DNA from 4 places in the Thermacetogenium phaeum DSM 12270 genome. Region 3 is predicted to be linked to each of the others. Evidence: riboswitches for the same ligand, from Rfam matches in the RefSeq annotation. Region 3 holds a riboswitch; each other region holds the start of a gene.
What was found. Region 3 has a riboswitch for molybdenum cofactor ahead of TPH_RS03220 (hydrogenase small subunit). Riboswitches for the same ligand answer to the same signal wherever they lie in the genome.
Positions count from the first base shown of each region.

Region 1: linked by a shared signal. The riboswitch ahead of TPH_RS13565 (ABC transporter permease) and the one ahead of TPH_RS03220 (hydrogenase small subunit) in region 3 are both predicted to bind molybdenum cofactor.
Region 2: linked by a shared signal. The riboswitch ahead of TPH_RS00790 (XdhC family protein) and the one ahead of TPH_RS03220 (hydrogenase small subunit) in region 3 are both predicted to bind molybdenum cofactor.
Region 4: linked by a shared signal. The riboswitch ahead of TPH_RS10735 (sigma-54-dependent Fis family transcriptional regulator) and the one ahead of TPH_RS03220 (hydrogenase small subunit) in region 3 are both predicted to bind molybdenum cofactor.

Region 1 covers NC_018870.1:2,750,107-2,757,681, reverse strand. Annotated here, with positions in the region: gene atpD (F0F1 ATP synthase subunit beta) at 1-913, shown strand, start outside; gene TPH_RS13570 (F0F1 ATP synthase subunit epsilon) at 914-1,354, shown strand; molybdenum cofactor riboswitch at 1,504-1,627, shown strand; gene TPH_RS13565 (ABC transporter permease) at 1,950-2,642, shown strand; gene TPH_RS13560 (ABC transporter ATP-binding protein) at 2,662-3,402, shown strand; gene TPH_RS13555 (solute carrier family 23 protein) at 3,440-4,564, opposite strand; gene TPH_RS13550 (molybdopterin molybdotransferase MoeA) at 4,947-6,140, opposite strand; gene TPH_RS13545 (molybdopterin-binding protein) at 6,198-7,226, opposite strand; gene fdhF (formate dehydrogenase subunit alpha) at 7,246-7,575, opposite strand, start outside.
Region 2 covers NC_018870.1:147,912-155,486, forward strand. Annotated here, with positions in the region: gene mobB (molybdopterin-guanine dinucleotide biosynthesis protein B) at 1-252, shown strand, start outside; gene TPH_RS00780 (molybdopterin-binding protein) at 284-1,309, shown strand; gene TPH_RS00785 (molybdopterin molybdotransferase MoeA) at 1,322-2,578, shown strand; molybdenum cofactor riboswitch at 2,607-2,740, shown strand; gene TPH_RS00790 (XdhC family protein) at 2,728-3,618, shown strand; gene TPH_RS00795 (FmdE family protein) at 3,611-4,159, shown strand; gene TPH_RS00800 (DUF364 domain-containing protein) at 4,177-4,923, shown strand; gene TPH_RS00805 (FecCD family ABC transporter permease) at 4,908-5,969, shown strand; gene TPH_RS00810 (ABC transporter ATP-binding protein) at 5,969-6,763, shown strand; gene TPH_RS00815 (ABC transporter substrate-binding protein) at 6,794-7,575, shown strand, end outside.
Region 3 covers NC_018870.1:654,478-662,052, reverse strand. Annotated here, with positions in the region: gene TPH_RS03235 (carbon-nitrogen hydrolase family protein) at 1-165, shown strand, start outside; gene cybH (Ni/Fe-hydrogenase, b-type cytochrome subunit) at 254-910, opposite strand; gene TPH_RS03225 (nickel-dependent hydrogenase large subunit) at 922-2,346, opposite strand; gene TPH_RS03220 (hydrogenase small subunit) at 2,339-3,406, opposite strand; molybdenum cofactor riboswitch at 3,729-3,847, opposite strand; partial or broken gene tnpC (IS66 family transposase) at 5,148-6,654, opposite strand; gene tnpB (IS66 family insertion sequence element accessory protein TnpB) at 6,760-7,116, opposite strand; gene tnpA (IS66 family insertion sequence element accessory protein TnpA) at 7,110-7,430, opposite strand.
Region 4 covers NC_018870.1:2,186,751-2,194,325, reverse strand. Annotated here, with positions in the region: gene TPH_RS10770 (NADH-ubiquinone oxidoreductase-F iron-sulfur binding region domain-containing protein) at 1-227, opposite strand, end outside; gene nuoE (NADH-quinone oxidoreductase subunit NuoE) at 242-781, opposite strand; gene TPH_RS10760 (NAD(+)/NADH kinase) at 801-1,673, opposite strand; gene TPH_RS10755 (hypothetical protein) at 1,818-2,039, opposite strand; gene TPH_RS10750 (aldehyde dehydrogenase family protein) at 2,103-3,578, opposite strand; gene TPH_RS16230 (hypothetical protein) at 3,618-3,752, opposite strand; molybdenum cofactor riboswitch at 3,746-3,863, opposite strand; molybdenum cofactor riboswitch at 4,164-4,283, shown strand; gene TPH_RS10735 (sigma-54-dependent Fis family transcriptional regulator) at 4,408-6,426, shown strand; gene rplU (50S ribosomal protein L21) at 6,591-6,953, shown strand; gene TPH_RS10725 (ribosomal-processing cysteine protease Prp) at 6,946-7,308, shown strand; gene rpmA (50S ribosomal protein L27) at 7,289-7,575, shown strand, end outside.

The DNA.
Region 1 (7,575 bases), 840 kb from region 3:
GTTGATACGGAACATCGCCTACGAGCACGGAGGATTTTCCGTTTTTTGTGGGGTCGGTGAACGGACCAGGGAGGGGAATGACCTCTACCTGGAAATGACTGAGTCCGGGGTTATCGATAAGTGTGCCATGGTTTTCGGCCAGATGAACGAGCCGCCGGGTGCGCGCCTCAGGGTGGGACTGACCGGCCTGACGCTGGCGGAGTACTTCCGGGATAGCGAGGGGCAGGACGTTCTGGTTTTCATCGACAACATCTTCCGCTTTACCCAGGCCGGATCCGAGGTGTCCGCCCTCCTGGGCAGGATGCCTTCGGCCGTAGGTTACCAGCCGACCCTGGCGACGGACATGGGTCTGCTCCAGGAACGGATCACCTCGACCCGCAAGGGCTCAATTACCTCGGTGCAGGCGGTCTACGTTCCTGCCGATGACCTGACCGATCCGGCGCCGGCGACCACCTTCGCCCATCTGGATGGTACCGTTGTTCTCTCCCGCCAGATCGCCGAGCTGGGTCTCTACCCGGCGGTAGATCCCCTTGACTCCACCTCCCGCATCCTTGACCCGAATGTGGTGGGGGAAGAGCATTACCAGGTGGCGCGGGGTGTGCAGAAGGTTCTCCAGCGCTATAAGGATCTGCAGGACATCATCGCCATCCTCGGTATGGATGAATTGTCGGAGGAGGACAAATTAATCGTGGCGCGAGCCCGCAAGATCCAGCGCTTCCTCTCCCAGCCCTTCTTTGTGGCCGAGGCCTTTACGGGACGGCCTGGGGTTTACGTTCCCATTAAGGAGACCGTGAGGGGCTTTAAGGAGATCCTGGAGGGGCGCCATGACGACATCTCCGAACAGTGCTTCGTTTATGCCAGCACCATTGACGAAGTGGTCGCCCGGGCGCGCGAACTGGAGGCTGTCAGTTAAGTGGCGGAACAGGCTAAGGAAAAAGGGAAAACCTTTCGGTTGGAGATCGTTACCCCCGAGCGGGTTGTCGTCGAAGAGGATGTGGAAGGAGTGGTCATCCCTTCGCAGGACGGCCTGCTGGGCATCTTGCGCAATCACGCCCCTATTATCGGCGGGCTGGATATCGGTGTGATCAAATACGTCAAAGAGGGGCAGCCCCATTATGTCGCCTGCGGTATGGGGGTTTTCGAGATGAGCGGCAACGTCCTGCGCATCCTCCCAGATACTGCAGAGCGGGGGGAGAGGATTGACGTGGAAAGGGCAAAGCAGGCGCGACAGCGGGCGGAGAAACGCCTCCGGGAGAAAGCGGAAGGTCTGGATGTTCTCCGGGCAGAGCTGGCCCTGCGCAGGTCCCTCGCCCGGTTGAAGGCTGCCGAAGCGGCGGGCAAAATGGTTAAATGAAGGAGATATCTGACGGCCGTTACCGGAAACCCGGGAGCCTGTTGCCCGGGTTTTTTGCTCCGCAGTGTCAGGTGGAAAGCGGCACAATTAGTCGCACAGGGAAGGATTTTGCCGGTTAAGTCACGAAGATCTTAAAAGAATAATAAAAAATGGGATCTTTTCTCCGAGCCAAAAGGCCTGAGGCCGGCTCTCCGGCTATGGTCTTTGGCCGCTGGGCAGGACGGGAAACCGCCTTGCCTCCCGTGTTTGGAAAGGAGAGATCTTATCGTGGGATGCAAAGCCTGAACTGAAGCGGTTTTTCGATTAAGCTTAGTTCAGGCGTTTTCTTTTGGGCAGGAAGCGGCCGCAGGGGGCGCTGCCTCCGCAGGATAGCAAAGGCGCTTTGTTCTTGTTCTTTTCGCTTTGAGCTCCCGGGTCCGGCCCATCGTGGCCCTGCCCTTCCGTGGTTGGTCGCTGCTCGCCAGCATTGAAGAACGCCGGAAGCAAGGGGAGGCGGCAACCAACAAGGGCAAGTACCTGCAAGGTTTCGGCCTTCGACATTTGATGGGACACATTTGCTGATTGCCAAAACTTTTGTCAGAACTTCGGTGATAAGATGACAGATAACGGTTTACTCTCTTCGATCTGGCAGTTTTTTACCTCCCTGGGGGATGAATTCACCGGCATTGTCGGCCTTTCCCTGGCTGTTTCCGGAAGCGCGGTTGTCATCGGGGCGCTGATCGGGGTACCGCTAGGGGCGTTGCTGGGGCTGAAGAGGTTTCCCGGGAGGAAGCTGCTGCTGCGCTTGATCTATACCTTGATGAGCCTTCCCCCGGTTCTAGCCGGGCTGGTGGTCTACATGGTCTTTTGCCGGAACGGCCCCTTGGGTTTTCTGGACATTCTTTTCACACCGGCGGCCATGATCGTCGCCCAGGTGCTTCTGGCTACGCCGATTATCGCCGGCATCTCGGCAGCGGCAGTTGCCGCCAAGGAGAAACTGGCCATGGATACGGCCAGGTCGCTGGGAGCCAGCCGGCGGCAGGCCGCCTGGATGGTGATTAAGGAGGCGCGCTCCGGGATTATTGCCGGTATTATGACGGGGTTCGGCAGGGCTTTTGGGGAAGTGGGGGCGGTGATGCTGGTAGGCGGCAACATCCGCTATTATACCCGAGTTCTGACCACCTCCATCGTGCTGGAGACCAGGCAGGGCAACTTCGAGTTCGCCGTTGCTCTGGGGGGCGTTCTGCTCGCCCTTTCCTTTATTGTCAGCAGCATCCTGCTCCATCTGGATGAATCCAAACTCGGATAAGAAGGCGGGGAGTAGTGCCATGCCGGAATTTTTATATGAGATTGAGGACCTGGTTAAAAAGTACGACGGGCGTACGGTACTGGAGATCGACGACCTCAAACTCGAGGGGAATAAGATCTACGCCATCCTCGGCCCCAACGGGTCTGGAAAAAGCACCCTGCTCCGGATACTGAACCTTCTGGAGGAGCCTGCCTCGGGCAGGGTGATTTTTCGGAACATCGATACGGGCCGGGTGGGGGAAGGGGTGCGCCTGAAGCTGAGGCGCCAGATGTGCATGGTCTTTCAGCATCCTTACATGTTCAACACCTCCGTCTATAACAATGTGGTCTATGGGCTGAAGCTGCGCGGCCTCCCTGCCGCCGAGATCAGGGAGAGGGCGGAAGAAGCCCTTTCTTTTGTAGGGCTTAAAGAACTGAGCCGGCGCAGCGCCGTCAGGCTGTCGGGGGGAGAAACCCAGCGGGTTGCCCTGGCCAGGGCCATTGCCATCAGGCCGCGGGTTTTGCTCCTGGACGAGCCCACCGCCAACCTCGACCCTGACAGTGTGGCCCTGATCGAAGAACTTATCCGGAAGGTGCACGACGAACTGCAAACGACGGTTCTGCTGGTGACTCACAATCTTTTCCAGGCACGGCGGGTAGCGGAAGAGGTGCTCCTGCTCTACCAGGGGAGGCTCGTGGAGAAGGCGCCGGTCGAGGAGATCTTCAACTGCCCCAGGTCCGAGTTGACCAAGCAGTTTGTGACCGGAAAGATGATCTATTAGATGCGGAACCACTTCTTCTCCAATCCCTTGCCCAGCGCTATTCCGGCGATGAAGGCGACGGCGGGATTGATCGCCAGGGCAAGGGCGGCCACGGCCAGGATGAGGAAAAAGTCCTCCCGGCACCCGGTGCCCCCTCTGGCTGCCAGGGCGAGGTCGAGACCGCTGTAAAAAGGAGACAGCCCAGGGCGGCATCGGGGATCAGGGACAGGACTTTGGCTCCGTTGCCTCCCAACAGCAGCCCCACCACCAGCAGGATGATGCCGATGATGTAAGGGGTGTGCTTTGTCCTGCCGCCGAAGCGGTAGTGGGCGGCCACCCCCCCGCTCCCGTGGCACATCATGTACCCTCCAAAGGGCGCTGCCAGGAGGTTGCCCAGCCCCATCGTCAGGCAGAGATTTCTGTCATTCACCCGGCGGGCTTTGCTGCCGTAGAGTTCCGCGGTGAGGGCGGTCGTCACCAGGACTGCGTTTGTCAGTGTGAGGGGGAGCTGGGGCAGGACGACCATGAAAAGGCTCTTCTGGAAATCGGCGGCTGCAGGCCAGATGATGGAGGGCAGGTGCACCCCGAAGGCGATCCGGGGCAGGTCGAGGCCGGGGTGGAGTATCACGTTGAGTGCCGTTCCCACCAGAACTGCCATAATGGCGGCGGGGAAGCGTCTGCTGCTGAGGAGGGGCAGCATCATGATCAGCACCGGCCAGCCCAATAAGGGATCGGCAGCGACCATCTTGATCCCGAGGGTCGCCAGGGAAAGCCCCAACCCTACCTGAATCCCCCCGATGACCCCCGGAGGGGTGATCCGGGCGATTCTGTCGATGAGACCGGTAACGCCCAGGAGAAACAGCAGCAGACCGATCATCAGCCCGGCCGCCGCCACCTCCCCGGGAGTCAGCTTTTGCACCAGGACGGCCGCCGAAGCCGCCTTCATGGGCTGAACCGCCATGGGAATCCTGTAATACCAGCCGCAAAAGAGATAGAAGAGCCCGAATCCGGTGAAGATGCTGGCGGGGTTGAGCCCGGCAACGGAGATGGCTCCGAGCACATGGGGGAGGAAAGTGCCCAGGTCACCCATTGCTCCCGAAAGTTCTCCCAGGAAGCTCTTCTGTTCCGGGTTTTCCCGTTGTTTTTCGGCTGCTTCTGTGAGGCTCTCTTTGTTGGTGGCCATGATTTCTTCTCCTAAGTTTTCTGTTATTCTTTTCGACAGATGGAAGGAGACATCCTGTCTCCTTCTTTCCAGAATCTATTCCCGCCAGTTAAAATTGCTGTCCAATTACCCCGCTGGCTTCCATCCTGAACAGGAAAGTTCTCGATCTCTGCCACCCGGTTCCCGTTATTAAAGCGCCGGTCCGGGCGAGCACCAGGTTCGTCAAGGCCGGCTCAGGGCGCTCTTGCCTGCTGGCTCATGGTATTCTTCCGGTTTAGAATCCTGATATTCAGGTCAGATGCCCATACCGCTAGGTGGGTACCGGCAAAACAGGAAGCATTCTCTGGGTTATTTCCTGCGACCATTCAACATCCGCCCGATAGCCCCGCACAACAGGATGGCATCAGGCGTTTTCCAGGAGAATGATCTTCACCTCATCACCCAATTGCAGCGGCGGGTGTCCCGCCGGAAGGTCGATGAGGCAGTTGTAATCGATAAGGGAGTGGAGATTGCTGGGTTTTTGAAAGGGAAGCACGGCTACCCTCCACCCCTGATGGCTGCCGAGAGCGTACCCCAACAGGAAGCGCCGCGGCCCTCCCCTTTTAGGGAAGGAATTGGTGGCGACTGCAGGAATGCGGTGCAGGTAGGGGTTAAGCCCCTGCAGGGCGCGCAGCACCGGGGCGGCCAGGAGGTGGTAGCCGACGGCACAGGGCACCGGGTTACCCGACAGCATCAGGATAATCCTGCCGTCGAGAATACCGGCAGAGGTGTGGCTTCCCGGTTTAACCTGATACCCCGCGAAGAGCGGGCGCCCTCCCACCCTTTCTATGAAATGGTGCCCCGGGTCGTTGTTGCCCGAAGCCGTTCCCCCGATGGTCAGCACCACGTCCGCTTCCATCAGCAGTTCCCCGATCTGCTTTTCGGTCTTCGTGCGGGCGTAATGGATAGCGACGACCTGACCACCGGTGCGGCGGGTCAAAGCGGCCAGCAGGGGGCCGTTGCTGTCCCGGACCTGGCCGGGGAGGGGGGTGGCCTGGTGAGGTGCGATCTCTTTCCCCAGGTTTACAATCGCCACCCTGGGACGGCGGAAGACGCTGATTTCCTGAAACCCGAAGGCCGCCAGCACGGCGCTCAAACCGGGGGTGATCCTTGTGCCGCGCCGGGCGATCACCGCTCCGGCCGGGAAGTCCTCTCCCTGATCCCTGATGTTTTCCCCGACGGTTAGATCCTTATCAATGGTCAGGATGCCGTCCTTCACCATGGCATCTTCCTGGCGGACGACCGCCGCGGTACCGGGTGGAATATGCCCCCCTGTGAGGACACCTGCTGCCTCCCCGGGGCCTAGAGGGTGACCGGGGAGATCCCCTGCCCCCAGGATTCTCTTCACGGAAAGGGGGCTCCCTCTCTTCCCCTCGCGAGGGATGGCAAACCCGTCCAGGGCCGCCTGGGGGTAAGGGGGAAGATCGTGAGGAGCAAAGATATCTGCGGCAAGAACCCGCCCCGGTGCTTCCTCTAGGGTGATCGTCTCGCTTAGCAGGGGTTTTATCGAACTCAGGAGGAGCTCCTGGGAGTCCTCCAGGGGCAAACAACTTTTCATTTTCAAAATCCCCATTCCTTGAAATCTTGCTTAGCTCAACGGAGAATCTGTCACCGTTTACCAGGCGCTTTTCCCGAAGGAGCAGTGCGGGTAGTGGCATGCTTCGCACTCGGCGCAGAGACCGCCGTGACCGAGGGCGACAATATCCTCCCTGGTTATCCGGTCGCCGGCGAAGAGCCGCGGCAGGACGAGGTCGAAGATGGTGGTTTTGTTGAACATGACGCACCCCGGCAGCCCCACGACGGGCACGTGCCCCAGATAGGCCAGCATGAACATGGACCCGGGGAGCACGGGAGCGCCGTAGGTGACCACCTGGGCTCCTGTTCCCCTGATCCCCGCCGGTGTGACGTCATCCGGGTCCACAGACATCCCTCCGGTTACCAGCACCAGTTCCGCACCCTCCCCGATCATCTGGAGAATCTCCCGGGAGATGCAGTCCGGATCGTCGGGGACGATCACCTGGCCGAGCATTCTGGCACCGAAGGGGGCGGTTTTGCGTCTGACAATACTGCAGAAACCGTCCCGGATGCGGCCTTCATAAACCTCTGTTCCGGTGGTGACAACTCCCACCCAGAGGGGCCGGAAAGGTAAAACTGTCAGGAGAGGAGAAGGGCTGCCGCAGTGCCTTTCCGCCTCTACCAGGATCTCATTTTCGATGGCCAGAGGGATCACCCGGGTGCCGGCGACGGGCTGCCCTGCAGCAACCGGCCGGTTGTTATGAAGGGTGGCCAGGGAGATCTTCTCCAGGCTGTTCACCCGGTTGAGCTGCTCCAACCGGACTTTCAAAATGCCGTCGTGAGCTGCTTTCAAAGTCACCTTCCCCTGGTTGGGTTCCCCCCAGGTGACCCCCGGCCCGGCGGCACTCCGGGCGAGCCGGATGGCGGCCTCATCCTCGTGGACGAGGCCTGCCCCCGGATCCCAGACGTAGATATGCTTCTTCCCCATATCCAGAAGGGCAGGGATGTCGGCGGGAGTGATGATATGCCCCCTTCGGAAGGCCCGGGTCTTTTCCCTGCCGGGAACGATCTTTGTCAGGTCGTGGCAGAGGATCATCCCTACTGCCTTGTTCACAGGAACTTTCTGCATTTTTCAATGCCTCCCGGGTTTACTGATTCAGCTTCTCCACTCTCACCGCACATACTTTATATTCTCCGGTTTTGGTGACCGGGTCGACGGCGTCACTTGTCAGGACGTTGGTGGGGCTGTCTGCATAGTGGAACGACATCCAGATGATACCGGGCGGCACCCGGTCGGTCACCTGAACCCTGGTAACGAGCTGGCCGCGCCTGGAGGTCACCTTTACCCTGTCCCCTGTAGCCAGCTTGAGGCGGGAGGCATCATCGGGGTTGACCTCCGCGTACTCCTCCGACCACATGCTCTGGATGCCTGCCGAGTACGGGGTGGTGACGTTGTAGTGGAAAAGGATCCTTCCGGT
Region 2 (7,575 bases), 510 kb from region 3:
GATGAAATTGTTGCAATGCTTCCCGGGGTAGATATCGTGCTTACCGAAGGCTATAAGAGCGGCGACAAGCCGAAGATCGAGGTCTACAGATCGGAAGTGCATAAAGAGCGGCTCTGCTCCCCCGACGAACTGCTGGCGATTGTCAGCGATGTGGTCTGGGATGACCTCGATGTTCCGCAATATCAACTGGATGATATCGACGGGGTTGTTAATGAAATCAGGCGGTATATCGCAGCTTACGATAGCAATTAATGAGCCTTTTACCCAAAAGGGGGTTCAGAAAATGAAGACGGTAAGGGTTGAAGAATCGGTAGGAATGGTATTGTGCCATGACATCACGAAGATCGTTCCTGGTGAATTCAAAGGCAGGGCATTCAAGAAAGGGCACATTATCCGGCCTGAAGATGTTCCCATGCTTTTGAGTTTGGGAAAAGATCGAATCTACGTGTGGGATACGAAGAACGGTGATGAAGTGCACGAAGATGAAGCGGGGATGCGGTTGGCACAGGCTGTAAGAGGGGAAGGAGTCTCTTTAACTGAACCTGCCGAGGGTAAGGTTCATCTGGTGGCTGAACATGATGGTATGTGTAATATTGATGAAGATCTGCTGTTTCAGATCAATTTGATCGACGATATGGTGATTGCAACCAGAAACAACAACAGACCTGTTAAAAAAGGGGATGTGGTGGCAGGAGTACGTGTCGTTCCCTTGATGATAGAAAACGAAAAATTAAGACAAGCTGAGGAAATAGCAAGAGGGAAGAAAGTTATTTCTGTGCTGCCGTTCAGGAAGTATCGGGTAGGCATGGTTATAACCGGTAATGAGGTTTATTACGGGCGCATCAAAGATCGTTTCTCCCCGGTAATAAAAAAGAAGGTTGAAGATTATGGTAGTGAAGTGATTAGTCAGGTAATAGTGCCGGACGATGCGGAACGAATAGCTGCCGCTGTCAGAGAAATGATTTCCCGGGGAGCAAACCTGATTATGACATCCGGCGGCATGTCGGTCGATCCAGATGATGTTACTCCTAAAGGCATCAAACAGACAGGAGCAAAAATTGTCTCCTATGGTGCCCCCGTTTTACCGGGTGCCATGATGCTTGTGGCCTATTTAGATGAGATACCAATTATGGGATTGCCAGGATGCGTGATGTATTATAAGACCACTATCTTTGATCTGCTCCTCCCACTGGTTATGAGCGGACAGAAGATTACCCGCTCGATGATAGCCAGACTTGGTTTAGGAGGGCTCTGTTTGAACTGTGAGAGCTGTCGGTATCCGCAATGTTCTTTTGGGACCGGCTTTTAGGAGGAGAAGACGATGAGATTGAATGTTTCGTTAGAAGAGGCTCAGGAAATAGTGCTTGGCATGCTCAGACCCATAGAGAGAGAAGCCATCCTTCATCTGCCCGATTCCTTAGGCCGGGTGCTCAGCCGAGATATCAAAGCCCCTTTTAATGTTCCTGCTTTTGACAAATCTCCTCTTGATGGATACGCTGTCCGCGCTGAAGACACCAAAATGGCGGCGTCTGACAACCCCGTAATTTTGCACGTCATCGAAGAGGTGCCGGCAGGCAGTGTTCCGACGAAAAGGGTGGAGCCGGGCTCTGCGATAAGAATTATGACCGGCGCTCCAATTCCCGAAGGAGCAGACGTTGTTGTCCGGTTTGAAGATGTCGAGGAAGCGGCAGATACGATCAAAGTGAGCCAACCTTTGGCTTCAGGGGCCAACATCATCCCGGCAGGGGATGATGTTGCGGAGGGGGAGGTAGTTGCGAGCACTGGTACCCGACTCAATGCCCCTCTTATCGGCATGTTGGCTTCTCTAGGTATTAGCAGTGTACCTGTTTATCAAAGGGTGAGGGTGGCGATCATTAATACGGGTAATGAACTTCTGGATCCAAGTGAAAAATGGCTGCCCGGCAAGATCTATAACAGCAATCGCTATCTTCTTGAGGCAAGGTGCAAGGAGTTGGGGGCAGAACCCGTTTATCTCGATAGCGTTCCCGATGAAGAGACGGCTGTTGCCGAATCTCTCCAAGGAGCGCTGGAAGTGGCAGATCTGGTGATCACTACCGGGGGCGCCTCGGTTGGCCAGTATGATGTGGTTAAGAACGCTATAAATGCGGTCGGAGCCGAAATCTTATTCTGGAAAATTGCCCTAAAACCCGGTATGCCTACTGCTGTTGCCAGAAAAGATGGGAAAGTTATCTTTTCCCTGTCGGGAAACCCGGCTGCGGCGATGATAACGTTTGATTTGCTCGCTGTGCCGGCTTTGAAGAAGTTGTCGGGCATGAAAGAGGTGCTTCCGCCGACAATAACCGGCATTCTGGTTAATGCTTTTCAAAAGCGCAGTCCGCAGCGGCGCATGTTAAGGGCAAAGTGGAAAAAGCAGAATGGGAGCGACCTGATAGAGCTTACGGGTAAGCAGAGCAACGATGTTTTGAAATCTCTGGTAGAATGCAACATCTTGATCGATGTCCCTGCGGGAACTCCCTCACTGGCTGTCGGGCAGCATGTTTCTGCATATGTAGTTGGCAACTTGACCGATTCCCTTGTTGGGGAATTGAAGTGCTAGATTAATAACGAACAAGCGATATGTTTCTAATTAAATAAAACTCCGAGCCCGCCTTCCTAAGGCAGATGCTACGGGGGCGTGGCCTGGGGCTTACGACCCCACAGGGTTGTAGGAGAAATCCTACAGCCTCCCTGTATGGAAAGGAGGAGATGCTCAGGCATGTTTCTGTGGCCACTTTCCATACAGGAACATGCCTTTTTTGTTGGTTTCAAGATTATTCAAATGGTTATGAGGGGGTAATTCAAAGGATGGAGCCGGAAATGATGCACCTTTTAGCTGAAAAGGTAGAAAAGAATGAAGAGGCTGCTCTTATTACGGTGATTACTTCAAACAGATGGCACTGCAGGCTGGGCGCCATGATGCTTGTGGATAAAAACGGCGTCGTACTGGGCGGTAGTATAGGAGGAGGACAGCTTGAGAAAAAGGCGATTAAAGAGGCTCAAACATGCATAGAAAGGGGGGTTTCCCGGAAAGTGCTTCTGACTGAAGAGGGAGAATCGGTGGAAATATTTATCAATGCCTTCTGTTACTTTGACAAACTGATAATTGTAGGGTCGGGGAGCGTTGCTTTAAATATTTATAAAGTTGCGATGGTTCTGGGCTACAGAATAACTGTTGTGGATAACAGGACGGAGACGCTAACAGAGGATAGATTTCCTGGAGCCGATAAGCTGCTTCTTGGGGATATAGTCGAAAATCTCAGTTCGTGTGACATTGATGAGAATACATCTATCGTAATAGCCACCCACCATCACAAATTCGATGAGCCGGCGTTGAAGGCGGTTATTCACTCTCCGGCCAGATACATAGGAATCCTAAGCAACAGACGTAAGGCCGCGTCCTATTTCGATAATCTTAGGGCTCAAGGTATTCCGGACAACCTGCTGAATAGGGTGTATACCCCAATAGGCCTTGACCTTGGTGGCAGAAAGACCCCTGAAATAGCTGTTGCTGTAATGGCAGAAGTCCTGGCCGTCAAATACGGGCGCAGCGGAGGGTTTTGCAGAGACATCATAAAGGAGGGGCGAATTAATGACTGATTGTTTTGAGCAGGATCTTAAAGTTGCCCGTGACTTTCATGGGGGTATCTGTACCGGTATTGTGTTCGGGGTGAGGATCGCCCGGGCGGGATTAAACTATCTTGGCATTAAAGACCCTTTAAAAAATAAAGACTTTATAGTTTTTGTTGAGGCCGACCGCTGTATTGCCGATGCAGTTTACGCAGTTACCAGATGCTCGCTCGGACGAAGACGGCTAAAATGGGTTGATTATGGGAAAATGGCTGCATCATTTGTAGATATCGAGAGCAATAAAGGCGTCAGGATTGTGGTTAACACAAAGCGGCGGGCTCCAGAAGGGGCGGATATGGTTGCTTTCTGGGGTTCAATACCCGACGAAGAACTGCTCAAAATTGAGCCTATAGTTGTTAAGTTAAAAAAGGAGGATCTTCCTGGAAAACCCTTGCGGAGGGTAATGTGCGAGGAATGCGGCGAGTTTGTAATGGATGGAAGAGATGTGCTTGTCGATGGCCGGATATTGTGCAAGGCGTGCGCTAATGGAGCTTATTACGAAAGAATCTGAGGAGAGCGGTGATAAGGATGTGGAAGATCTATGACGACCTGATCAATGCGATACCTGAGGACCTTACCGTAAAAGAATGCCTGGTGGGACTACACTGGACGCTCGTTCGCTCTGAAAGAGGTGTGGGCGCCGCTATGACGCTGAAAGGAGGCAGAGCAGAGTCTGAACTCACAGGGATTGTCGGGATGCCCCTAAAAAAACTTGCTTCTCATGTTAAGTCGTGGAATATGGTGCAGGCCTCTGTGGGGCAGGCAGCGATAAACTCGGCATTTAATGTCTATGACAATCTGGCGGCTATTACAGGTCTGGATGCCAGAAAGCTGGGGAGCAATGATGATAACAACGCCTTCAGGCAGTTCCTTCCGGAATTGAAGGGCAAGAAGGTTGCGGTCATCGGGCATTTTCCGCACATTGATTTCCTGAATGATGTATGCCATCTCTCGATTTTGGAAAGAAAGCCGCAGGGCAGCGACTATCCGGATCCGGCGTGTGAGTACATTCTTCCGTATCAGGACTTTGTTTTTATAACTGGCACTGCTTTCACCAACAAAACCATGCCAAGGCTACTTGAGCTTTCGAAAAATGCCAAGGTTGTCGTCGTTGGTCCCAGCGTTCCGATAACGCCGATTCTTTTTAAATATGGTGTAGATGCGATTGCGGGGATGATCGTTAGAGATGAGGCAGTATTTTGGAAGTGTGCTCAAGAAGGGGGTAAAATGAACATTTTCAAGCAGGGTGGACAAATGGTATGCATACGCAGTTAGTTCACAGAAGTGCAGTTTGCCCACGCCGCCTGAAGGCTTCCGCGAAGCTCATACTTGCCTTGTTGCTCGTAACAGTCTTTGTTTTTTCAATTGTTGTCGGGCGGTATCCGATAACTATACCCGAGCTGTTGTCGACAGTATATTCTTACTTTTTTGGCAGTAGCATGGGGCACTCGGAGAACCTGGAAACCGTGATATTTAACGTCAGATTGCCGCGGGTTATAACGGCAATGGTGGTAGGGGCTGCTCTTTCGATAGCCGGAGCTTCATACCAGGGTATGTTCAAAAATCCGCTTGTGTCTCCGGATATCCTGGGGGCATCTGCTGGTGCCGGATTTGGTGCCGCTTTAGCCATTTTGTTTTCATTATCAGTGTTTATGATCCAGCTTAGTGCATTTGTATGGGGAGCGTTAGCTGTAATGCTGGTGTATTTAATAAATACAAAGCTTATAAATACAAAGCTCAACTATGAGCCTACGCTGGGTCTGGTCTTAAGCGGCATACTTATCAGTTCACTTTTTTCTTCTGGTACCGCTGCAATTAAGTATATTGCTGATGCAAATGATAAATTGCCCGAAATCACCTTTTGGTTGATGGGTAGTTTGTCAGCTGTAGATAAAAGAGACCTCTTAAATATTATATTTCCGATGGTTGCAGGGTTTTTGCTGCTCTTTCTTGTCAGGTGGCGCATAAATATTCTTGCCTTTGGCGAAGAGGAGGCACGTGCTTTAGGAATTAACACGCAAAGGTTGAGAATGATTATTATATTGGGCTCTACCTTAATAACTGCTGCTTCTGTTTCGGTATCTGGCATGATCGGATGGGTCGGTCTGGTTATTCCCCATCTGGCTCGAGCTGTTGCAGGCCCTAACTATGAAACGCTTATTCCGGTGACGTTTATTATAGGGGCTTCTTATCTCTTGTTGGTTGACGATCTGGCTCGCTGTCTGGGCGCTGTAGAAGTGCCGTTGGGAATATTAACATCATTATTAGGAGTTCCTGTATTTCTAATAGTTCTTAGAAAAAACATAGCGGGGTGGAGGTAATGCTGGAGGTAAGAAATATAAATTATCGTTACGGAAGAAATGAGGTGCTTCACAATGTTTCTTTTAAAGTTGAACAGGGCGAGTTTGTATGCGTCCTAGGGCCAAATGGTTCAGGAAAGACTACGCTTCTTAAAAATATACTCGGCCTGCTAACTCCCGATACCGGTACCGTTCTTATAGAGGGAGAGGATGTCCGGAAAATGCCCCCCTCAAAGCTGGCAAAGATAATTGGGTATATTCCTCAAGCGCATACGCCGCCCTTTCCCTTTCGGGTTTTCGATGTTGTTCTCATGGGTAGAGCACCCTATCTGACGAGCCTATCCGTACCAAGTGATGAGGATGAAAGAATAGCGTATGAATCGCTGGAAGAGCTCAACATCACGCGGCTGAAAGACAAACCTTATACCGAAATAAGCGGCGGAGAGAGGCAGCTTGTCCTTATTGCGAGGGCTTTAGCGCAAAAGCCCAAGATTCTTGTCATGGATGAGCCTGCTGCCAGCCTTGATTTCGGAAACCAGAGCTTATTTCTTGAATATATGCGAACTATTTGCGATAAAGGCATGAGCATTCTGATGGTGACCCATGATCCCCATCATGCGCTTTTTTGCGCTGATAAGGTGGTAATGCTGAAAAACGGAAGAATTGTGAAGATGGGACCTCCCCAAACAACGATTGAAGGAGACACGATGAGGGAGATCTATAGAACAGATGTAAGAGTGGCCAGAATCAAGCTCTCCGAGAAGAGAACGATAACTGTCTGCGTGCCCGTACCCAGTCTTTTGAAGACCTGCTAAAATACACCTGTTTCGATTGGAGGGATAGAAGTGATCCGCTTGAACAGAATTAAGAATTTTATGGTAACAGCCTTGGTGTTTGTTCTGTTGTGTTCGCTGGTAACTGGTTGCGGTTCCAGAGAGATAAGCGAGAAGAATACCGGAAGTGTAGAGACCTCCCAACAGCGGTCTGGGGAGAGGGTGATAACCGACCATGCTGGAAGAACTGTGAAAATTCCGGCAGAGGTAGATAAGGTTTATTTCACAAGCCCTATCGCTCAAATTATGGTGTATACCCTCGCACCCGAGAAGATGGCTGGGTGGACAATGCAGCTGACGGATAAGATGAAAAAGTATATCCCTCCCCAATACCAGGAGCTGCCGTATCTCGGTGGTCAGCAAATGAGCGCAAAGCTAAATATCGAAGAAATACTGAGGGTAAAACCTGATGTCATATTTTCAGTAGGACCCGACCCCATCAGCGATACAACTAAAAGCGAGGCCGACAAACTCCAGCAGCAGCTAAACATTCCGGTAGTTGTTGTGGACGGGGATATAAATAGTACTGAAAAGGCATATGCATTTTTGGGACAGATTCTGGGAGTTGAGGATAGGGCAAAAAAACTTATAGATTATTGTAACCGGACAATGAAGGATGTTGTCGAAAAGACCAAATCCATACCCAAAGAAAAAAGAGTGAGGGTATATTATGCCGAAGGCCCCGAAGGACTTGCCACTGAACCCAAGGGATCAAGCCACGCCATACTGCTGGATATCGTGAATGCTGAAAATGTTGCTGAAGTTCAGCAAAAAGGTGGGAGCGGAATGAGCAA
Region 3 (7,575 bases):
GCCGTAGGCAGCCACATCGGCCTCATCAGCCTGGGCAACAGCCTGATCGCCGACCCGGAGGGAGCGCTCGTTGCCCTCGCCGACGAAGCCTCGGAAACCTTAATTACCTGTGACATCCCCGGCGAGCACCCCCAATTAGCTCCCGGTGATGAGCGGGCTGTTTAATGAGCAGAAAGAATTGGCCCGGAAAAGAAGCCGCGATCAGAAAATGCCCGCCTCCTCAGGCGGGCATTTCCGTCGGCGGCTATCAACCTCAACCCTCGACGGCCTTTCCCCTTCCGGCAGGGGAAACGCTTTTCTTTCGATGCTTCTCGTGAAAATCTGCAGGCCTGTAACCGGTGATCATCCCTTTGATATTGGCTATCCCCTCGCTGAAATCCAGGTAGATGTGCGCCGCCACGCAGTAGACGAAGATCCAGGCAACGGCGTAGTGGATAATGCGGATGATGTTTGCCCCTCCTACCCAGTAGGCCCAGCTGTTCAACGTCGTCGGCATGTAGAGGATGAAGCCGGTGATGATCTGGATGAGCAGAAGAGGGACGAAACCGGCGTACATCATCTTCTGGCCGGGGTTATATTTTTCCCCCCAGTCGGGAAGCTCATCGCTCAGGAAGAGGTAGTACTTCATCAGTTTAAACATGTTGGGAATATCCGCAAAGCGCGGCTTGAAGTTCCTGTAATCACCGCTCACGAAGGCGTAGTAGAGCCTTCCCACCAATCCGGCAATAACCGTGTACATAAAGATGAAGTGGAGCTTGCGGGCCACATTCATAGATGGAAAAATGTACGACCAGAACCCATCAGGCGTATGGATATAAAACCCGGTGGCCAGCAGCATGAAGATAGAGATGCAGTTCCACCAGTGAAAGAACCTGACCGCCAGCGTATGCCGATAAACCATTCTCTTCATTGTCTTCCCCCCTAGTAGACCCGGAACTTGCGAACATCCCGGTCCGGGGTAATCACATGCACTGCACAGGCAAGGCAGGGGTCAAAGGAGCGCACCACGCGCACCAGTTCGATCGGGTTGTTGGGGTCCTTAACGGGCGTCCCCACCAGCGCCTGTTCAATTGGCCCCGGCTGCCCCTTCTCGTCACGCGGCCCTCCGTTCCAGGTAGTCGGCACAACGGCGTTGTACTTTTCGATGCGCCCGCCTTTGATCTTGATCCAGTGCCCGAGGGCACCCCTTGCTGCTTCGGTAAGGCCGACACCTTCCGCTTCCCGGGGTACTTCGTGGGGAGTGCAGGTCGGTTCACCCGGCTGCAGCTGCTCAAGCCAGCCGGCCATGGCATGGGCCAGTTTTTTGCACTCCAGAGCTCTGGCGGCATGGCGTCCCATCACGGAGAAGGCCTTTTCCCCTAAACTTCTAATCTCTGGGTCTCCGGCAACCCACATCCGGGCGAGCGGCCCCACTTCATGGACCTTGCCGTCATAGCGCGGCGCCTTCATCCAGGAGTAAGCCCCTTCTTTCTTCGGTGCCGGGGTAATCACGCTTTCCGTGGGCTTCTTACCCCCGGTGTCATCCTCATACCAGGAGTATTTGACGTCCTCGGTGATCTTGTCGGGGTCAACTTCCCCGTCAACACCTTCGGTGTAGCGGCCGCGCTTGAAGAAGAGCTCACCGTCGTCATCCACGGGGAAGGCGCCGTAGGCCAGCATGTTCCCACAGCCCTTGCCTATCTCCAGCCAGTCCTGATAGACTTCGGCAATCGCCAAGACGTCGGGCACATAGACGTTCTCGATAAAAGATGTCAGCTCCGCCAGCCGGAACTTGAAATTGATGATCTTTTGGGCATCTACCGTTTCGGTGACGCCTCCCGGAACGATGGCGCGCTGTCCGGGTGCTCTCCCCCCGAAGATGGCCAGCATTTCATGCGCTTTTTTGCGCATTTCCAGAGCCTGCAGGTAGTGATTGACCGCGGCGCTGTTCACTGCTTCCGGAAGCCGGTAATCCCCCTCGTAGCGGGGAGCCAGCGGCAGAATGTTGTCCGGGGCCTTTACGTAGTCCAGTGCTGCCAGATGGTAAAAATGCAGTATGTGGGATTGGATGTAGTTGGCCCCCAGGATCAGGTTACGGATTATTCTTCCATTGCCAGGCGGTTTGATCCCGAAAGCATCGTCAAGGGCCAGGGTGGCTGCCGTGGCGTGGCCGATGGGGCAGACTCCGCAGATCCTCTGGACGATCTCCTGGGCGTCCCTGGGGTCGTGACCGCGCAGGATCAGCTCCACCCCGCGGAAAAGCGTGCCGCTGCTTTTAGCTTCGGTTACTTTTCCTCCCTCAACCTCCACTTCGATCTTCAGGTGCCCCTCGATCCTCGTTACCGGGTCGACGATGACTTTAGGCATTTTCCTTCACCTGCCCCTCCTCTTTTTTCCCGATCCTGCCTTTGGCTATATTGCCTATGAGATGGGCGCCTATCCCCGCCGCCACGGCCACCCCCAGGGCGCCGCCTACGGCGTCAGCGGTGGCGTTGATGTTGGGCAGATGAATGGGTTCCATCCTCTCATAGAAGGGAACGGCACAGCCGGGGAATCCCTTTTCCGTACAGGCAGTGCAGGGCGCCCCCGCTTTCAGGCACCAGCTGACCCCACCGTTCCACATCCTGTCGAAGCTGTCGCAGTGGGCCTGCGGCCCCTTGCAGCCGAGCTCCAGCAGGCAGCCCGGCTCGCTGAAGTTTTTAGCAAATATGCTGTTGTCGAAATACTGCCGCCGCGGGCAGTTGTCGTGGACGCACTTCCCGAAGAATACTTTTGGCCTCCCGAAGTCATCCAGCTCAGGCGCCTCTTTAAACAGCAACAGGTGTGCCAGCGTACCCACCACCCAGTCGGGATGCGGTGGGCATCCGGCCACGTTGATCACCTGGGTGCTGATTCCGGCCTCCTTGAAAACATCCCGCACGCCCTTACACCCGGTAGGATTGGGCTTGGCAGCGGGGATCCCCCCAAAAGCCGCACAGGTCCCAACGGCCAAAACGGCAGAAGCTTCGGCTCCCAGTTCCTTTACTCTCTCCAAAAAGGTGATCTCTTTTCCATCTCTTTCCCCTACAGTGCAGTAGATCCCTCCGTCCTTGGTGGGAACGGCTCCTTCCACAACCAGGTAATAGTTGCCAGCTTCTTTTGTATCATCGATCACCCTCATCGCCAGTTCACCGGCAGCTGCAGAAATGTTGGGATGGAACTTGAGATCAATGACTTCTGTCAGGATTTCCTTAACCCCCGGCTGAGTAGAATTCAGCAGTGAAATGGAGCATCCGGTACAGCTCGCACCCTGAATCCAGATCACCGGAGGGTTCCCCGCCGCAGGCAAGGATCTAGCCAGCTCCGGCAGTAGCAACTGGCTGAGCCCCGCGGCCGCCACCGAACCGGCGCAGAGCTTTAAAAATTCGCGGCGGTTGATCTCTCTCATATTAATCCCTCCTTGTTGAATCTTTTATCTAACGAAAACAAGACCATTAACAGAAACTTATCCCCCCTTCCCCTTAACACGCCGGAGTAGAATGTTTTTTCTGAATAAAAAAGCAGCGGGCAGTAATGCGGTAGAGGCGTAATGACAAACCACCGGTGCAGGTTTCTTCTCTTTACTGCACCCTTATGCTGCCCGCCGCAAATTTTTTTCTCTATGATTTTGCAGATTTTGCGGCAGGCCTCTCGAAAAAGCCGGGAAGGTTTATCAGCCAAAGAGCCGGATATCCCCCAGGAATAGCCGGCCCCCCAAACTTATCAGTTAATAGCATTATCCTGTTCACCCTTTCCGCAACGGGAGGCCTACCCGTTTCCGGACGAACCCTACCGACTCACCCGCCATAGCCAAAGCCACAGGCAAATGAATTCGGGGAACGTAATTAACGCACATCATGCGAGTAATGATAATTAATCCCGTCTGTTAATAATACTACATCGGTAGAGCAAATCCTTCCGGGAGCGCACCCTGTATACAGAATACTTTATCTGGCAACAAGTGCTGTAATTCCCATCCCAGTAGATTCTTCTCGCCCCCATAAAGCCCACCCAGAGAGGCCTGCTTTCAAACTCAATTAACCAGATTAACCGGCATTATCAGCAGCATCTTATATTTATGTTGCCCCCTTGCTCGCCGGTCTTTTGCCAGGTACCATTAATCAGTGCCGCCTAACCCTTCCCTTCTCTGGTGTGAACCGATAGCCCACTTTACTCTCCATCACCACCGCATCAGATTTCCCTATATAAAAACTCAATGCAACGACTACCGCCATCAGCTCCATATGCAAAAAGAATGCCAGGTTTCAGCAAAAACTTTCATTGCCGTCAGAACGGCAATGTCGCTGCGAAAATGCACTCCTCCGCCGAAGCTGCGTCTCAAAACAGGACGCCGTTTTTTCGAAAATGCATCTTCAACCAGACATCGGTCAAAAAGGATGGCGCCAAGAGGCCTTAAGGACAGAATGACAAGCCCCTTCCAGGAAGGTGGCTCCGAATTAGGCAAAAACGGCAAGGAAGGAAACCCCCTTGCCTTCGATTGCTTTTCTGCTGGTTAGGTGGCATGGGACTCTTTCAACCCACTGGCTCAGCAGACATGCCGGGCGCACAAAAAAAACAGTTCCCGATAGAGAACTGTCTTTTTTTGATATTCATGTGACCAAAAACTCTGGAACAAAAAGAGTGTTGCCAGCGTGGATTTTCAGAATTCGCTGCTATTTAACAAAATTCGGCTGGTACCCGGAACATCTGCGAGGAGGTAAACTAGCTCCTTTATGGAGACTGTTGAATAAATGGCTTCTTATAGAAACTTGTTGTTATTACATAACCTAAAATTAACCTAAAAATGGTATATGCCTGGTTTAATTCGCTGATAGGTATATGAAAAACTTTTTGAAACTTAATATATACAGGCGTTAAAGAAAGCATCAGTGCTGGGAGTCCAATAATACTTTGTCTCTCCATATTTAAACGCCATCGGCCTTCTTTTTTTTATGTTATTTATTATGTTTTCTATTCCAATCAAAGCGCCCAAGTACTAAATATAGAATAAAGGATATTACCAAATATCTTGTTGGTTTAAATGTTGTAGCAGTTTCTTGTTGTAGCTTTATTAATAAATACTGTGCGCCTAAAAGTAAGCGTAAAATAACCCCCACCTTGTGTTTGAGGTGGGGGCTTAAGCATTCCAATTAATTCATCCGGCAGGTAGGGGGTAAGGTTTCGGACCAGGGGAGGAGCCGGTCCAACGCCTCTTCATCCTGGGGGTCCAGGTTGGGAAGTTTTTCGAAGAGGTAAGTGAGATAGTGGAAGGGGTTTAACCCATTCTCCTTGGCCGTTTCTATGATACTGTAGACAATAGCGCTGGCCCTCGCACCCCGAGGGGTGTTGGCAAATAGCCAGTTCTTGCGGCCAATAACAAAGGGTTTTATAGAACGCTCGCTGCGGTTGTTATCAATTTCCAAACGCCCGTCTTGTAAAAAGGCCGTTAGCTTATCCCATTGGCCCAGGCAATAGTAAACCGCCTGCCCAAAGGTACTTTTGGGCAACACTTTCGCTTTCTGCTTCTTCAGCCATGCCAAAAAGTCCTCCAGCACGGGCCGGCTGCGCCCCTGCCGTATTTGATATCGTTCCTCCGGGGTTTTGTCTTTAAGCTCGCGCTCTATGGCAAAAAGCCTGTTGCAGAACTCCAGCCCCTCCCGGGCAGCCACTGCTTTGTTTCTTTTATCTTGCGGCAGGGCTTTTAAAGCTTCGTCAAACTTGCGCCGGGCATGGGCCCAGCAGCCCACCAGGGTGACCCCGGAAAGTCCATTGTAGCCGTCATAGCCGTCAACATGCAAATAGCCCTTAAAACCTGCCAGGAACCGGCGGGGGTGTTTGCCGGCCCGGGTGGTCTGGTAGTCGTAAAGGATAATCGGGGGACCGTCCCACCCGCTACGGTAAAGCCAGAGGAATGATTTGGTGGTAGGCTCCCTTCCCGGTTCATGAAGTACCTGTAATGTGGTTTCGTCGGCATGGAGAATGTCTCTTTTGAGGAGGTGTTCATGAAGACGGTCGTAAATAAGGGTTAAGTAGGTGTTAGCTCCATGAAGCACCCAGTTGGCCATGGTCTGCCGGGAAAGGTCTATCCCCAAACTTTTAAACTGCTGCTCCTGGCGGTAGAGGGGCAATCCTGCCCCGTATTTCTGGGTCATAATGTAGGCCATGAGGGAGGACTTCCCGGAAGTACAGGAGCAAGCATAGGCGCCGTGATAACAGGAGTGGTTATTTCTTCTTTCTCGCAGCGGCGGCAGGAATAGACGTAGCGCACGTGCTTAACCACTTTCACCTGGGCCGGGATGATTTTGAGCTCTTGCCGCACCTCAGTGCTCATTTCATGTAAAGGGCCACCGCAGCACGGGCAGACCCGCTCCTCTTCGGGCAGACGGTGCTCTACTATTTCTACCGGCAGTTTTTCCAGGTTCATCTCCCGGCGGGTACGTGTTTTGCGGCGCTGGTAGGTGATGGTCTCCAAATCCGGCTCCGCTTCCTCCGGCCGGGCTTCCACTTCCGCTTCGTTAAAAAGCGTTCGCTGGAAGAACCGAATTGCCGTTTCTTGCTTAAACGGAACTGCTCCATAAACCAGTTTAATTTAGCGGTCAGTTCGGCGTTTTGTTGTTCCAGGTGGACACATCGCTCTCGCAGCTCTTCTATAGTCATGGTGGCGATAGATTGGAGTGTTCATGCTTTAAGGATTCGACGAATCGTGTCGAATTCCTCTAGAATCAACCACAGACAAAAAATATTTCTTTCTAGTGATTTCTTTTACAAGATGGTGCGTGCTTTTACCTCGGGGTGGGCTTTAGGCTGGTTTAGGGGGAGGCCGTCAAGCAGCCAGCGCAGCTCCCGGCGGCTGATGGTGATGGTTGAAGAAGTGGTATCTTGAGGCCATATGAATTTGCCCTTCTCCAGCCGGCGGTAATAAAGCCAAAACCCGTTGTGCTCCCAGTGGAGGATCTTCAGTTTGTCCCTCTTACGGTTGCAGAAGACAAAGAGGCAAGAAGAAAAAGGGTCTAATTCGAAGCCTTCCTTGACCAGTACCGCCAGGCCGTCAATAGATTTGCGCAGGTCTGTTGCTCCGCAGGCGAGGTAAACCCGGTCGATACCAGCTTCGTTTAGCATAACGCCATCAGCACCTGAACTACCTTGGTGAGTAAGGCCGGGTCAAAGCCGGGTCTTACCTCGATGCTGGCCGGTCCTATTTTGACCAGTAGGGCCTGTTCTAGGGAATCTTCCTCGCTTATTTCTACCGACAGCCACCGGTTGGAAATCTCCGGAGGAGCCGGGGTCTGGTTCTTAAACTTCCGCAGCCAGTACCATAACTGCCTGGGGTTAATGCCTTCGTGGGAGGCGCACCATTCTTTAACGCTTTGCCCGCTTTCCCTGTATTCGGCTATGCGAGCTTCCCAAAGTTTTTGTAATTCGGCTCTGGTCATAAGGGGAAATCCTCCTCAGTTCGTTTTCTGAGGAAGATTATCCCTTAATCTCGAGCACTGTGCCAAGGTGGGTTGTATTTGACGCTTACTTATTTACGCACACTTTTGCAATGCCCTCGATTTTATCTTCATTAACTGAAAAAGG
Region 4 (7,575 bases), 1.4 Mb from region 3:
CCACCTATGATGTGCTTCTCAAAGATCTCCCCCACCAGCTCGGGAGTGACATGCCCGTAGGTGAATATTCTTCCATCACCGGTGATGACATCCAGGAGGGGTTCGTTATGGCACATCCCGATACACCCGGTGGGTTGTACCTGGAGATCCAGACCTCGCCTCTCAATTTCCTCGACTATTCTTTCCCTTACCTTCAGGGAACCCGCAGCGATCCCGCAACTGCCCATACCGACTCTGATTTTCATGGCGCCGCTTCCTCCTTTTTCTCGCCGGCGGCCAATTCCCTGATGATCTTCAGGGCTTTGTCCGTTGTCAGCGGCCCGTAGGCCTGACCGTTGATCATCATCACCGGGGCCAAGCTGCAACAGCCCAGACAGGCCACATCCGACAGGGTAAACAGCCGGTCGTGCGTCGTTTCCCCTGGTCTGATCCGAAGTTCCTCACAGACAGCTGAGCGGATCCGCTCTGATCCATTGACATGGCAGGCAGTGCCCTGGCAGAGCAGGATCAGGTACTTTCCTACTGGGGTCAGACGGAACTGGGAATAGAATGTGGCTACCCCGTAAATTCTGGCCGGTTTGATCTGCAATTCCCCGGACAGGTAACGCATCACAGGTTGCGGCAGGTAGCCGTAGATGGCCTGTACCCGCTGGAGCACGGTCACCAGGCTGCCGGGTTGCCCCCGATATGTTTTTACCACTTCCTGCAGCCGGCTCCAGGTATTAAAATCGTTCCGTAAAAGCTCCTCCAGATCGCTCTTAGGCTGACTAGTACATTCCACGGAAATATCACTCCTTATCCTATAAAACGTAACAGGATTGCAGCAGAATGTTCATGTCGTTACTTGCCTCCGCCCTCGTGTTGTTAAGCCTTTCGAACCTGCGGAGGACACGGTCCAAACTGCTTACCGGAAACACCTCTGCAATTTTGGCAGTAACAGGAGATCTGACGACCTCCACCCTGTCTCCTTTGGCCAGCGGCAGCTCGTCTTCCCCGTCCACCGAAAAAGCTGTAGGGTGGCCCGCAACGAGTTCGAACACCAGCCGCGCTGATGACCTAACTACAAGGGCTCTGGAACATGATAACTGGGGGCAGATAGGAGTAATCACCAGTGCGGGAAGGTCCACATCCAGAACCGGTCCTCCGGCCGAGAAGGAATAGGCCGTTGAACCGGTTGGCGTGGCACAAACCACACCGTCACCAGTGTAGGTGGTATGAAATAGCCGATCGATCTGGAGACCGATCGTGATTGTATGAGAGACGCAGGCTCTGATCACCACATCATTCATGGAAAGTCCGTGGTAAACCTCCATACCATCCCGGATCAGGCGTACATCCAGCATCATTCTGCTTTCAATGCGGTAATCTCTGTTAAGAATCCGGTCGACTTCTTGCAACAGTTGCTCTGGCTCGATGCTGCTCAGGAAGCCAATTGTGCCCAGATTTACTCCCAGCACCGGTATCCCCTGGGTTGCACAACACCGGGCGGTTTTCAGAAAGGTACCATCCCCTCCCAGCACCAATACCAGGTCCGCTTGCCAGAGAGCACTCTTTGTCATTTCCCTCAACCCCATACAAGCAGCGGATGCTCCACGGGATTCAAGTTTCTTGTGCAACTCCCGGGCAAGCCGTTGCGCCCCGGCGTCATCCTTGTATACAATTATTATCTTCAATGCCTGAGGCCTCCCTTCCCTGTCAGGTTCGTGCCCGGTGTGCCGATAGCATATGGAACGACCTCGGCGGTGCCATGATGTAACAAAAATGGACAAGTCGAAGCGGAAAAAACCCCTTCCGGCCTGTCCAAAAATGGGTGGGTGCTATTCCGACTTTTTTGTCCGCTCCAACAGGTAATCGTTCAATCCCCTGATAAAGGCATCCGGGTTCGGCACCCCCTTGATTTCCAGCAGTTTTCCGAGACAACCCGGAAATGCCCCCACGCAGAAGATGGGGTTGATCCCTTGTTCGATAAAGTAGGAAATAACTTCTGGGTGCTGTTCCATCAGGTCCTCAACCACACTTTCCCTTGTGATTGCTTCCAAAGGTCATAACACCTCGCATTAACCTGTTGCTGGCCGGGGAGGCCCCCGGCCAGCGGGGTGTTTTTAGTAGAGGCCAACCTTCTCCTCGCTGAGACTGATAAAGATGTTCTTCATCTGGGTATAGTGTTCCAGGATCACCTTGTGGGTTTCCCGCCCGATACCGGATTTCTTGTAGCCGCCGAATGGAGCATGTGCCGGCAGGTTGTTGTAGTTGTTGATCCACATCCGGCCGGTTTCGATTGCCCGGGCTACCCGGAGGGCACGGTTGATGTCCTTCGTCCAGACGGCCCCACCAAGGCCGTACTCACTATCATTGGCCATAGCTATGACCTCTTCCTCGGTCTTGAACTTGATGACAACGGCAACCGGCCCGAAGATCTCCTCCTGGGCCACTCGCATCTTGTTGTTCACATCCACCAGAAGGGTCGGCCGCATGAAGGCTCCTTTGTCCAGGCCGTTCTCTGTAATTCTGGTGCCACCACAGGCTACTTTGGCTCCTTCCTGTTTGCCGATCTCTACATAGGAAAGGATCTTCTGGAGCTGTCCTTCGTTGATCTGGGAACCCATCTGGGTGTCCTTCTCCCACGGGATACCTACCTTGACCTTGTTAAAGGCAGCTACGGCTTCAGCCAGGAACTTATCATAGATATCCTCGTGGACAAAGACGCGGGAACCGGCGCAACATACCTGGCCCTGGTTGAAGAGAATGCCGATCTGCAAACCTTCAATGGCCTTCTCCCAGGGGCAATCGGGGAAATAGATGTTGGCTGACTTGCCTCCCAGTTCCAGGGTGGCCGGGATCAGCTTTTTCGCTGCCGCTTCTGCAATACTGTAACCCACTTCGGTGGAACCGGTGAAGGCCAGTTTCCGGAAGCCGGGGTGTTCCAGCATGTACCTGCCGGTTGTGGAACCCCGTCCGGTGACCACGTTGACGACCCCCGGAGGCAAAACCTGATCAAGCAGTTTGGCCAGTTCCAGCAGGCTCAGGGATGTAACATTGGATGGTTTGATCACCGTGCAGCAACCGGCCGCCAGAACAGGAGCGATCTTCCAGGCGGCCATCAGCAGAGGAAAGTTCCAGGGGATGATCTGACCTACAACACCGATGGGCTCCCTGAGAATGATGCTCATGGTGTCCTTGTCGATCATCACCGCTTCGCCTTCCTCGGTCCTGATGGCAGCGGCAAAGTAGCGGAAGTGGTCTGAGCTCAAGGGGACATCGATGGTCATGGTCTCCCGGATCGGCTTGCCGTTGTCCATGGTTTCAACCAAGGCCAGCTTTTCGGCGTTCTCATCGATCAAATCCGCGATCTTCAGCAACATGGCGGAACGCTCCTGGGGGCTAACGTCCTTCCAGGTTTCCCAGGCCTTCCAGGCAGCTTTGACCGCCTCATCAACATCTTCCATGCCGGCTTCCACACAGGTGGCCAGCAGCTCACCAGTGGCGGGACAATAGGTGTTGAAAGTCTTGCCCTCCTTACCATCAACCCATTTCCCGTTGATGTAAAGCTTGTAACTGTCATCCATCGGTTTTTTCATTTTAAAAAACCCCCTTTTTAATTTTTTGACCTCGCTCCATTAACCTGCAACCGGCGCTGGCTCCTCTAACCCCTCTTTACCATCACCCCCTTTGGATAGAAACTCTACCAGGGAGACGGGATAAACCCCCTGCAAAAAGGCCATACCGGAAAGAGGTATGGCCCAGCTACTCAAGTTGTAAATCCCCTTTCCATAACGGGAGGTATGTCCGTTTCCAGACATACCCTACAGACCTGCTGCCATAGCCAGTGCCACAGGCGGACAGGTTCGGAGATGATATTTCCTTGGCTGTTGACTTAACTAAGCAATATCCATGCCAGGATATGGTTCCGGCCGGACATGATATCATTCATTAATTCCTACATCCAGCTTGGAGTCCTGAAGGAGACTTTCGCCTTGAATGCCAATAGATGTAAGCTGATTGTCGCGGTGTTGTATAATTTGTGCTACATTCCCCTGACAGGCCGGTACGGTTCCCCGGTGGATTCGGTTCGAAAGTGGTATCTCAATGGAAAAGCCGGAAATTAATTGGTCGGTGGAAGGATTTTCGGGAACATTGTCGAACGAACTTTTGAAAGGAATAGAGAATGAATAATTCTCCGAGCCTGGTGACCTGAAGCCAGCCAGGTATGGTTGCCAGGCCAATGGGTCTGGCGGGAAACCGCCGGGCCTCCCATTACGGAAAGGAGAGCACTATACGCCAGGGGGTATCTGTGCTCTCCTGCACAGATACCCCCTGGATTTATTATTTAAAGCTGTTACTGGCGGCGTTTGCCGGGATACGACCTGTTTCGAGAAACGGGACTTCAGAGGGGGAGGTGGCGTGACGATGCCAAACAACGGAACAGTTTCCCGTAGTATCGCCATAGCGTGGAAGATCTTCGTGAATACTGGCAAGATCCCCGCTACCGTGCGTTCAGAGATAGCGGAGTCCTGGCTGCGTTCCAGGCGGGCTGGTGTTGACCCATGGGATGGCGTCAGCCACCGGGTTTTAAGTGCCGAGCAACTTGAAGCACTGCTTTACAAAAAGAGGAGCTTAATCGACGTTGCCAGGCCTTTTATGACCAATCTCTATCATTTTGTAGCCGGTTCCGGTTTCATCGTTTTGCTGTCCGACGAACAGGGCTTCATCATGGAGGTTATGGGTGACAGTGATATCCTCAAAAATGCCGCAGAATTGAATCTTATCAGGGGAGCCAGTTGGATAGAAGAGGAGACGGGCACAAATGGTCTGGGCACCGCCTTGGCCATCAGAAGGCCAATTCAGGTTTCGGGAGAAGAGCATTATTGTCAGAAGGTGCATGGCTGGACATGCTCAGCGGCGCCAATTTACGATGATGACGGCAGGGTAATCGGCGCCCTTCAGATGTCGGGACCCTCGTTCAAGACTCACCCGCACACCCTGGGCATGGTGGTGGCCGCAGTGGAGGCAATCCGCAGTCAACTCCGTCTTCAGCGGCGGAACAGCGAGCTTGTCCTGCTCAATAACCGGCTGGGCAATATTTTCCATACCGTTTCAGACGGGGTTGTAGTGGTGGACAGGAACGGTCTGATCGAACAGGTTAATCCGGCGGCGGAAAAAATCTTGTCAAAGCCGGACAGCGAGATAAGGGGAGCCATGTTCAAAGAGTTTGTTGAGCGGGACCCGGGTATCGAAGAACTTCTGACGACCGGTAAAAGCTATACCGACAAGGAGGTGATTGTTAACAACAGAACGGGGATTGTCTATTGCCTCTCATCAGGCAAGCCGATTCAGGATGAAAAGGGTGCGATCACCGATGGAGTGATCTTTCTTAACCCCATCAATAAAATCAGAAATCTGGTCAACCGCCTCAGTGGTGCCCAGGCCACTTACACCTTTGCTGACATCATTGGTCGTAACAAGAAGCTTTTAAAGGCTGTGCAACTGGCCAAACTGGCTGCCACCAACGACAGCAATGTGCTGCTGCAGGGGGAGAGCGGCACCGGCAAGGAGGTCTTTGCCCAGGCGATTCATAATGCTAGTTCCCGTAGAAACGGGCCGTTTATCGCGGTGAATTGCGGTGCCATACCCAGAGAACTGATCGGAAGTGAGTTGTTCGGCTATGATGAAGGAGCGTTTACAGGGGCACGGCGGGGTGGCAGGCCCGGTAAATTCGAGCTGGCCTCGGGGGGCACCCTTTTCTTGGATGAGATCGGAGATATGCCCTTGGAACATCAGGTAGCCTTGCTACGGGTACTACAGGACAAAAGAATCACCCGCATCGGCGGAGAAAAGGTGATTGCCGTGGATGTGCGGGTGATTTGTGCCACCAATAAAGACCTGAAACTGGAGGTCGCCAGGGGTAATTTCCGCGAGGACCTCTTTTACAGGCTAAACGTGATCTCAATCTCCCTACCGCCCCTGCGTGAGCGGCGTGAGGATATACCACTTCTTTTTGATGTCTTCTTCGAAGAGATTTGCAAGAAAATGCATGTTGACATCAGGGATGTGGACCCCCGCGTGATTCCTTGCCTCCAGCGGTACCACTGGCCCGGTAATATCCGCGAGTTTCAAAATGTGATAGAGAGGATGGTTAATGTGGCCGCCGGGCAGAGTATCCGTCTGGAACACCTGCCCGAAGAAATTGTCTGCCCACACTCTTCCGGTTTGCAACCAGAGGGGGATGGGGCGCCCCGAGAAACGACCTTGCTCGCCGAGCGAAACAGGATCAAACGACTGCTGGCCGAAAAAGAGCGCCAGGAAATTTCCCTTCTTTTGGTCAAAAATAAGGGGAATCTTAGCAAGGTGGCGCGGGAACTGGGAATTTCCCGTAGTTCCCTCTACAGAAAATTGCGCAAACTTGATATCCTTTCTAAAGGTGACTGAACCATCTCAATGCCCTCAACGCCCCGGTTTGCTTGACACCGGGGGACCGGTGATGCTAAAATTCACTTGTGATTATGCCCGAAAAGTCGCTCGGGAAGGGTTGCCAGAGCGCATCCCTGCAAAGGATGCCACCCTCGAAGATCCCGGCGGAAGGAGGAAGGAAGTTGTTCGCGATAGTGGAAACCGGCGGCAAGCAGTACAAGGTGCGCGAGGGCACCGTGCTGCGGGTGGAAAAGCTGGATGCCGCTCCAGGTGAGGAAGTGGTTTTTGACAGGGTTTTGGCTGTAGAATGTGACGGCGATTTTAAGGTAGGAACCCCCTATGTCCCGGGGGCGCGGGTGACTGCCTTGGTGCGGAGTCAGGGTAAGGCCAAGAAGATACTGGTTTTCAAGTATAAGCCCAAGAAGAACTACCGCCGCCGCAAAGGCCACAGGCAGCTTTACACGGAGGTGGCGATTCAGAAGATCTTCTGCGGCCAGAATGGCGCGGCGGAACCGTCCGGCGGGCAGTCGGGAACAGATGATTGAGGCCTTATTTGTGGAAGGGGAGAGCGGTGAACTGGAAGGGTTTTGCGTCAGGGGGCATGCCGGGTATGCTCCCCCCGGAAGGGACATCGTCTGTGCCGGCGTCTCCGCTCTCGTCCAGACGGCCGTCGCTGCTTTGAAACGGTTTCTTTCCCGGCAACCGGCGGTCATAAGGGACTCCCAGGAGGAGGAAGGCGCCTGTGTGCGGTTGCTGTTGCCCCCGGATTTGCCTGAGGAGGACAAAAAAACGGCCGGGATTATTCTGCAAACCCTGGAAATCGGAATGCACGGAATTGCCGGGAGCTATGGAAAGTATATCGAGGTGAGGAGGTGTCGCCATGATTCTGGAGGGTTTTGATCTGCAGTTATTTGCCCATAAAAAGGGAGTCGGCAGTTCCCGTAACGGCCGGGACAGCGAAGCCAAGCGCCTCGGTGTCAAGAGATACGACGGCCAGTTCGTGCGGGCCGGAAATATCCTTGTGAGGCAGCGGGGAACGAAGATCCACCCCGGGTGGAATGTCGGCCGCGGTAATGATGATACACTTTACGCACTTGTCGACGGTTATGTGAAGTACGAGGGCTGCGGTAAGAACCGCAAGAGGGTCAGTGTTTACACAGAGGCTGT